2 regions of the Sporosarcina koreensis genome follow, and region 2 is predicted to be linked to the other one. Evidence: riboswitches for the same ligand, from Rfam matches in the RefSeq annotation. Region 2 holds a riboswitch; the other holds the start of a gene.
The links. A riboswitch is a leader RNA that binds a small molecule or an ion and turns the genes downstream of it on or off. The one in region 2 is predicted to bind thiamine pyrophosphate.

Region 1: it holds a riboswitch for thiamine pyrophosphate, as region 2 does, so the genes downstream of both, tenA (thiaminase II) here and ACFPTP_RS11220 (YkoF family thiamine/hydroxymethylpyrimidine-binding protein) in region 2, are expected to answer to the same signal.

Annotation. Positions count from the first base shown of each region.
Region 1 is NZ_JBHSNP010000010.1:36,252-40,870, reverse strand. Features, by position in the region: gene thiM (hydroxyethylthiazole kinase) at 1-464, opposite strand, end outside; gene tenA (thiaminase II) at 464-1,144, opposite strand; TPP riboswitch at 1,245-1,352, opposite strand; gene ACFPTP_RS05310 (ICP22 family protein) at 1,845-3,614, shown strand; gene ACFPTP_RS05305 (DsbA family oxidoreductase) at 3,885-4,529, shown strand.
Region 2 is NZ_JBHSNP010000025.1:63,534-68,152, forward strand. Features, by position in the region: gene ACFPTP_RS11215 (ECF transporter S component) at 1-466, opposite strand, end outside; gene ACFPTP_RS11220 (YkoF family thiamine/hydroxymethylpyrimidine-binding protein) at 468-1,049, opposite strand; TPP riboswitch at 1,128-1,234, opposite strand; gene ACFPTP_RS11225 (NUDIX hydrolase) at 1,328-1,810, opposite strand; gene ACFPTP_RS11230 (YecA family protein) at 2,401-3,399, opposite strand; gene ACFPTP_RS11235 (helix-turn-helix domain-containing protein) at 3,618-3,998, shown strand; gene ACFPTP_RS11240 (hypothetical protein) at 4,034-4,525, opposite strand; gene ACFPTP_RS11245 (polysaccharide deacetylase family protein) at 4,613-4,619, opposite strand, start outside.

The DNA.
Region 1 (4,619 bases), on a different contig from region 2:
CGAGCCACATCTATTGCCGCTTCCACAATATTTGCCGACCCATCCCCCGCATCGACGCCTTTCGCTTCCCACTCCACTCCCGCGATGGACGCGATCTCACCGGCATTTCCCCGGATGAGCGTAATCTCCAATTCCTCCAGAAGTTTTGCAACTGTCCGTTTACGGAAAACAGTCGCCCCCGCACCGACCGGATCCAATACGAGTGGCCGCCCTTTAATAGAAGCGCTTTTTCCAGCTGCGATCATTGATTCAACAACCGAACTGTCCAGCGTGCCGATATTGAGCAATGTACACGAGGAAACGGCGGCTACTTCCGCCGCCTCCTCGATTGCACCCGCCATGATCGGCGAAGCGCCCAATGCGAGCAAGCCATTCGCTTGAAAGTTTGCAACGACAATATTCGTGATGCAATGAACCAACGGGCTTTGCGAACGCAGTTCATGCAGCAATGAAGATTGCGCCATTATGCATGCACCTCCGTTTCAAACGACCATTTTTGCTTCGTCCATGCCATTTCCCAAAACTGCAATTCATAATGGACACTTTTAATGAAATGGGCTTTCAATTGTTCCCTTCTTTTATCCGAAAGTTCTTCCGTAAGTTTATTCAAACGATCGATCTGTTCACGGGTTGCCTGCTCGAACCATTCAGAACTGTACGTGGCAATCCATTTATCGTAAACCGGATGATTCGGTTTCGCGTCCTTCAGCCGCTCCCCGATTTCGTAATACAACCAATAACATGGAAGCAACGCTGATAATGTCGCGGCCAAGTCACCTTCCAATGCGGCCCTGTACAAATGCGACGTGTAGGCATACGCTGTCGGCGCAGGTTCGAAACTTTTAATGTCATTATCTGTAACGCCCAGCAGGCCAAAAAAACCTTCATGCAATGAAATTTCCGCACCGCACGTTCCCTCCGCATGCTGCGCAAACCGTTGCACCGTCAATAAATCCGTAGCCTGCACAGCTGCCAGGGCATGGACTTTCGCAAAGTGCTTCAAATAATACGAGTCTTGCAGGACATACTGTTTGAAGACATCTTCAGGCAAAGTCCCTTCAGCGAGCGCCGCAATGAATGGATGGTGGAAGCTTGCCTCCCAAACATCGCTGCATTCCTTCCGTACCTCTTCACAAAACGTCATTCCAACCACTCCTTTATAGTTTTAGAAAACCAAAAAAGCCGCTTCACTCAACACAATCGTTGAAGAAGCGGCTCGCAAATCGGCGGAAGATAACCTTTGGAAGACGTGCGATCCACTTCCCTACGCTGGTATGAGCCAGATCAGGTTCGAAGGGTCCGCGTATCGATACACGTCTCAGTCTTTTACAAAGACTCCCCCAGTGGTTAACTCTTTTCAGTTTTCTACTTCACTATATCATAGATTACTAGTTTCGTAAGGTCCGCGTAATATTTTGTAATACATAACGTTAGACCCTTAAGACCATTCGTTAAACATAACAATAAAGTAATGGGACATCTATGCAAGGCAATTTGACGGTATTTTCAACGCAGGAATAAATTGGATATCCAGGGTCTAATTCATTAGAATACATCCTTTTTTAGTATTTTAATGTGTTTTCTCTTTATTACAAAGGTTAATATTTCCATGAATATCTGTTAATTGGTTGTCACACCCCTGTTATTTTCTTTTGTTATTGTTGGTATTGTGCAGTTGGGACACTGCTCACATCCGAATGAAAGCTTTCATCCGGATAGTAAAAAAACGAACCCACCTGAGAAGGAGGCGGATGTACATATCGACTTAAAAAGATGAATGTTATTTCGCTTCAGTATTGAGTAGTCGGGAACGAAAAATTTAAGAAAAGGGAGTTTGATGAATCTTGGTTAACGAAACGAATCGTAATGAGAAGAACACGAAAAAGAGAATTTTACCGTTTGTCATGTCGACATCGATGCTAACTGCAGCTATTTTCGGAGCAAGCGGTTCGGCGTTCGCTGCGGAAAATGGCGAGCCAGAGTTTAAAAATCATGGCGAAAAGGTTTCCTATTATGCAACGAGTATTCCTGGATCTCCTGACAAAGGTAAATTCATGCGTACAATTGCAAATAAAAACTTCGTAGCTGCTGATCTGGATGAAGATGATTCAGACGATACTACTGGTGATGACGACGCTACGGACACGCCAAATGATGACGAAGAAAATACAGATACACCTGTAGATGAAGAGGACGATGCTGTAGATGCGCCAGCTGACGAAGATGTTGATGCTCCGGCTGATGAAGAAGGAGATGTTGATGCTCCGGCTGATGAAGAAGGAGATGTAGAAACTCCTGCTGATGAGGAAGTAGATGCTGAAACTCCTGCTGATGAAGAGGATGCTGAAGAAGCTCCAGCTGATGAAGATGCTGATGCAGAAGCACCTGCTGATGACGAAGTAGATGCAGAAACACCGGCTGAAGAAGACGCAGATGTAGAAGCTCCAGCTGATGAAGATGCTGATGTAGAAGCACCTGCTGATGAAGATGCTGATGTAGAAACTCCTGCTGATGAAGAAGTAGATGCAGAAACACCGGCTGATGAAGAGGACGCTGTAGAGGTACCAGCTGACGAAGAGGAAGCTGAAGAAGCACCTGCTGATGAAGAGGAAGCTGAAGAAGCACCTGCTGATGAAGAGGAAGCTGAAGAAGCACCTGCTGATGAAGAGGAAGCTGAAGAAGCACCTGCTGATGAAGAGGAAGCTGAAGAAGCACCTGCTGATGAAGATGCTGTAGAACTACCAGCTGACGAAGAGGATGCTGAAGAAGCACCTGCTGACGAAGCCGAAGAAACAGAAAAGCCAGCTGACGAAAATATCAATGAAGATACTACGTCAACTGACCAAGCCGATTCAATTATAACAGATGAGCAAGTTAATGAATATAAATCTATCTTACAAAATTATGTAAATTTACTCAATTACTATGATCTTGCTATTCAAGATTATTTCGGGATTGCCTTACCAGGTGAAGATGTAGCGGAAGAGCCAGCTGAAGGCGACGATGCTGTTGAAGGTGACGACGCTGTTGAAGGCGAAGACGCTGTTGAAGGTGAAGACGTAGTTGAAGGTGACGACGCTGTTGAAGGCGACGACGCTGTTGAAGGTGAAGACGCTGTTGAAGGCGACGACGCTGTTGAAGGCGAAGACGCTGTTGAAGGCGACGACGCTGTTGAAGGTGACGACGCTGTTGAAGGCGACGACGTAGTTGAAGGCGACGACGTAGTTGAAGGCGACGACGCTGTTGAAGGTGAAGACGCTGTTGAAGGCGAAGACGTAGTTGAAGGCGACGACGTAGTTGAAGGCGACGACGCTGTTGAAGGTGAAGACGCTGTTGAAGGTGAAGACGCTGTTGAAGGCGACGACGCTGTTGAAGGTGAAGACGCTGTTGAAGGCGACGACGCTGTTGAAGGCGACGACGCTGTTGAAGGCGACGACGCTGTTGAAGTTCCTGCTGAAGACGAAGATGTAGCAGAAGCACCAGCTGAAGACGAAGAAGCTGCTGAAGAAACGGTTGTAGAAGAAGTTCAAACAACAGTTTGGGACAAGCTTGTTGGTTATTACAATCAAGTAGTAGCAGCTTACAACTCTTTCTTCGGATTGCTTAAAAAGTAAGATAGCAACAAACTACAACTGAATAAATGCACCCCGTAACAGGAAATGTTAGCATTCCCTGCCTGAACCGTATGCCCTACGGTTAATCAAATAGGTAATTTGATCATTACTAAAGCCCTTGTGAACTCCAGCTGGAGTTTTCAAGGGCTTTATTCATTCAAAAGCATCGACGGAGAAAGGCATTTCCCTTTATGTTAAGCTAGAAATATACAGACAACTGTGATTCCCCTAAGGGGAGGATATGCTATACAAACACGGGAGGTCATATTATTGGCAGTAAAGATAAAGGTGTATTCAGATTATGTATGTCCATTTTGTCTTCTTGCAGAACAACCTTTAGCAGAAGCAATAAAAGGAAAAGACGTGGAAGTTGAATGGATGCCGTTTGAGTTGCGTCCGTATCCAAATGAAACGTTAAAGCCCGAGGAACATTATTTGCAAAGCACATGGAAACAGTCTGTCTATCCGATGGCTGAACGGATGGGCATCGATATCACCCTTCCAAAAGTGTCACCTCAACCGTACACGCATTTGGCCTTCGAAGGTTATCAATATGCGAAGGAAAAAGGAAAAGGCAATGAATACAATGACCGCATGCTTCGAGCTTTCTTCCAGGAAGAACAGGACATTGGCAACATTAATGTGTTAACCCAATTAGCCGGCGAGATCGGCTTGGATGAAAAAGAATACCGAGAAGCTTTGGAAACGCGAACATACAGAGAAGCCCATCAAGAAGCACTTCGACACGCATACGAGGAAGCGAATATTACATCTGTGCCCACTTTTGTCATTGGCGAGACCAAATTTGCAGGCATTCACTCCAAAGAAACACTTGAACAAATCATCGATGATGAGCTCCGCAAACAAAAGCCGGATTTCCCCGAAGGAATGGCTTGTGGTATTGATGGCTGCTAATCTCGGTGCCTGTGCACCACACATTTATGACAATTCAATATAAGTTATAGTAATGCATATAGAAGCCGACCAAACATCGATTTGGTCGGC
Region 2 (4,619 bases):
TTACGATCCGGATGCCAAACATGAGCATTACATAACCTGTGCTAAACACTGTGAAACCGCCTAGGAAATAGCCGTAGATAAAGCTGAAAACCGAAGAGCCGACCCCTGCCAACATGAGCACCCATAGATCAAATCGACGATAGCGTGTTGCAGCGAAAGCCGCCTCGGCGCCTAACCCCTGAATAACTCCTGCGAGGATCAACCGCGGACCGACCGCATTCCCTAATAGCACTTCGACGGCAGCAGCAATGGTCTCTGAAATGACGGCCGCGCCAGGTTTCCGGATAATGTACATGCAGATAATCGACACGATGAACCAAATGCCGAAAATCCATTCATAGGCGATCGGACCAATGAATCCCGACCATATATTCCCGACATGCAGAAAAAGCAAATAGACGATTCCGAACACAACCGAAAACAGCGACATGAGGACGACTTCTTTCAGCTTCCATGACTTCAACATATTACAGCCCTCCGTGTGACGGACTGTTGATGCTCATTGAAACAGTCATGACCAAATGCTTATGCTCTTCAGACCGCGCATTGCTGAAAGCTTCCTCGTAAAATGCGAACACATCATGGATATCCCCATGGATGCCGCTTGCGTAATGCATCGATTCATTGAACACGCCCTGCTCCTTTGCCCGGTCCACTTCGCGATAAATGATCTCCATATACGACGGATTATTCATCGGATAGAGCGCAAATTGGGAGGATACATATTGCTTTGCCGTATCCGTATTCGCGATCTTCTCGCCTTTATCCAAATATGCATCGCCCGCCGTATCACCCGGGCAGCCAGCTGAAAAAGTGCCCGATAGCGCAATATGCTTGCCCGTTTTCGCAGCATGCAGAGCAATCGCCTTCGCCACATTGAACACATGAACTTGCTTGCCGCGAATGACGGTGGACACATCATCTGTATGCATCCACACATTCGACGTATCCGTTTGTTCAAGCGCTCCTTTAATAATACTTACAAAATCATCTGCCATCGGATGCAATGAGAAACGAAATCCGACAATTGGGCTTAACCCACATTCCATTTCCTTCGACCTCCCAAAAAATTTTCATAAAAAAAACTACATCCCGGAAGATGTAGCACTTCTCCAATATGAAACAATCGGAAAGCCACTACACTTCCCCACGCAGGTATTATCCTGATCGGGTCATAAGGGATCGGAGCTGTTGCTCGCATCTCAGCCAATAGTGGGCACCCCTAGTGCAGAAAACGGTATGTAGTTGTTAGTTATGCTGCCATTAGTATAGACGAAGTATTTTTTATTGTAAATAAAATCTGGCAAACTCGTACTTTTGTATCGGACTACACCTTCCTGCTCAATTTCAATTCAAATTCAGGATGTGTCACGTATTCTTGATATTCAACATTCCCGTCAAACTTGAAATACTCTTCGATACGGACCCGGATCGCTGGTTGCGTAATATACTCAAGCACTTTATCCTTAGGAACCCACCTGCAATCGGACGTTTCTTCCGACGTGCACAATTCCCCGCCAACCGGCTTGCAAGCAAAATCGAACATTACTTTCGTCGGTACATCCGTCACCCCGTCATACCATTTATAAATGGCCGAGTTCGTATAGACCCCAATGAGGTGGCTCACTTCCACGTCAATGCCGCTTTCCTCTTTCACTTCGCGGATGACTCCATCCATCAAGTTTTCTCCGACTTCGACTTGTCCTCCTGGGAAAACCCATCCCCCATGTTCTGTTTTCACAATTAAGAGATTCCCTTCCCTGTCTTCCACGAGCCCACCACAGGCTACGATATGTGTCGGCATCGCCATTCTTCCCATCCCCTTTTTGAATTAATCTATTTATTTCTATAATAACAATCTTCTCCTGCTGATTAAAGCTCCTATTCAAAATAGTACATACTGTGCAAAAAAAACCCCTTGACCAGAACAGTCAAAGGGTTACTTGCTTTATGAATGAATCGCCTGATGTGTTGCACTCTATTAAAAATTACTAAAGCTGCCTCCGTGGTGCATGCCTCCGTGGTGCATGTGGTGGTGGGTATGGGTGTGCATATGATGGGCACCTGTATGATGAACACCTGTATGGTGAACACCTGTATGGTGAACACCTGTATGGTGGACACCTGTATGATGGACACCAGTATGATGCATATGCCCAGGATGGTGGCTCATGTGTCCCGTGTGAACATGGTGATGATGATGTACATGATGGTGTTCATGACGGCGCCTTTCGCCCATGTGATGTTGTTCAGGATTTCTCACGTCTATCCCTCCTTCATTTCTCATTCATCATTATGGTATGTCTAAATTCAAATCGATTGTAGGCGTAACGTTCAAGGCTGCCAATCAATAAAACCAACTACCGCTTTTGACAGCTGAAGGTGGTTTTTCATAAATGCTTAAACTGGAACTTTTGCGAGATAGTAAGCATCCAGTTCCTTATAATATTTATTCATGGATGAAGGAGAAACATCAAACCACTCGGCGATTTCTTTCAATGTCATGGATAGCGGCTCGAAAAACGAGTGCTCCTGACCGAATCGGATCGCCCCGGCTGCAATCGCTGTTTCTTTACGTGCATTCGGTTGTTGTTCCACTAAAAAGTCCTCGACAACGTCCAGTAATTTTCTAGACATGCGGTCATGTTTTTCGAGAAAATCCATTGCATCGAGCAATACGCCTGCTTCGAACTCCGTAAACTCTCCGCCTTGATATCCGTTTTGACCGAGCAACCGCCAGAAATTCATCGCGTACTCTTTTAAGAACTTGCTGACATCCTGTTCTTCATACGCTTCAAATTGCTCTGCAAATTCCCTGAACACATCGGCATGATCGGTCGGGAAAAAGATCAGGCTCGACACGGCCAAAAACTGACCTTCCTCTCCTGTACCGTCAGGCAGCATGAAGCAGAATAAGTGTACACCGACTGGCACCGGCTTCTCACTTTCCCGTCGCAACCGGATGAGTTCGTCATTAAAGATCGATTTCACCGCAATGTAACCCTCTTCAACGTCAATCACTTCGCCGATGATTGCTTGCGGTTGCCGCCACGTTTCGATTACCCGCAAAACGGAAGGACGCAACAGCTTTTTCTTCTGTCTGTCCAAGTAGCCCGTCCAGATGTCCGGTCGATGATGGAAAAAGAATTCATCCAAAACGATCGCTTCAATCATCTCTTCTTCGGGCAAATATGTATCCAATGAGCGTTTCCATTCATTCGCTAGTTCCAAATAGTCCGGGATGTCTTTCCTCTCTGGATATACATCATAAAATGTTTGTAGGATCCCTTCCAATTCTTCCATTTGCACCGTTTCAACGGTAACAGTCTCTTTTGACTGACAGCATTTCTTATATTTCTTCCCGCTGCCGCAAGGGCAAGGATCATTACGTCCAATCATTTCAAACACTTCCTTCATAAAAATAGAACTTATCCAGTTTACCATTTTTCTGGCGTTTCTGGAACGGTCCCAAATTCATGTTTTCCAGAATAAATCACTTCTTCCTAGAACCTTCTTTTTCAGTACGTTATATAGTACATTCACTTCTCTTTGTATTATATATACGGATAATCATTTGCCATAGTTTACTCTAACCTCATAGGTAGAGGTGATACGTCGTGGCAGCTACTTCAAACTTCATACGGCTCGTCGGTGAACATCTACGGATGATCAGGGAATCAAAGGGTATGAATCAAGAACAATTGGCGGAGAAAGCGGGAATTGCAAGAGCACGGATTTCTGAAATCGAGAATGGAAAAGGCAATGCCACATTAGGTACGCTAGCAAAAGTCATGGAAGCCTTGGAAATCACGCCAATGGAAATATTCAACTTCCAGAACTTATCCGACACAAAAGATATAACAGACAAGAAGCTTTTGATCGAAATTCATCGGTCAATGCTTATGGAACGTGACTTAAATGAAATCCAATATGTAATCGATAACACAAAAAATGTCTTGAAGTTAATGGATAAAAAGACGGGGTACGGTCAAAAGTGAGAAGAGCCATTCGCCTGGGCGGTTGGCTCTTTCATTTAACAAAGTACGATTATTTTATAAGGGGTTGTTTGCGCTGGAATGCTTCTCGTCGTGGCACCATAAATGACGACTAAATTCCGGTTTGCGGGATTCCCATTAAAGTCTTGGCTGTTTTCGAGAATGATTTCTGTCTGCCTCGATAGATTCAATTTTAAATTGCCGTCGCTGCTTAGTAATTGACTGTTAAAGAAACTCACAGTCACAAAGTAATTCGGATTGTCCTCCGCCATGACAATTGCCCGATATTGTGGCGGGTAAATTAACGGCGCTGGCGCGTTGGCATCGTAAAACCCCGTAACAATATCCCCGACTTTCACCTTGACATGATCTACAAAATAAGTGGTTGGCTCGACAACAAAATTTACAATCGAACCGTCCCTGTTTGTCAGGGAAAATAATTTGTAGCAGCCGGATTGAGGATTGTTTTGTACGATTGGAAAGTCTTCGATCCCCATCACCCTACCCGTAAAAGATAGAAAGTTCGTCAATTGCATACCTCCATCACGATTAGAACATTCGATACATAGTATGCAATTCCATTACAAAGTGACGGTCCGATTTACTTTGGGTTCCATTCAGTCA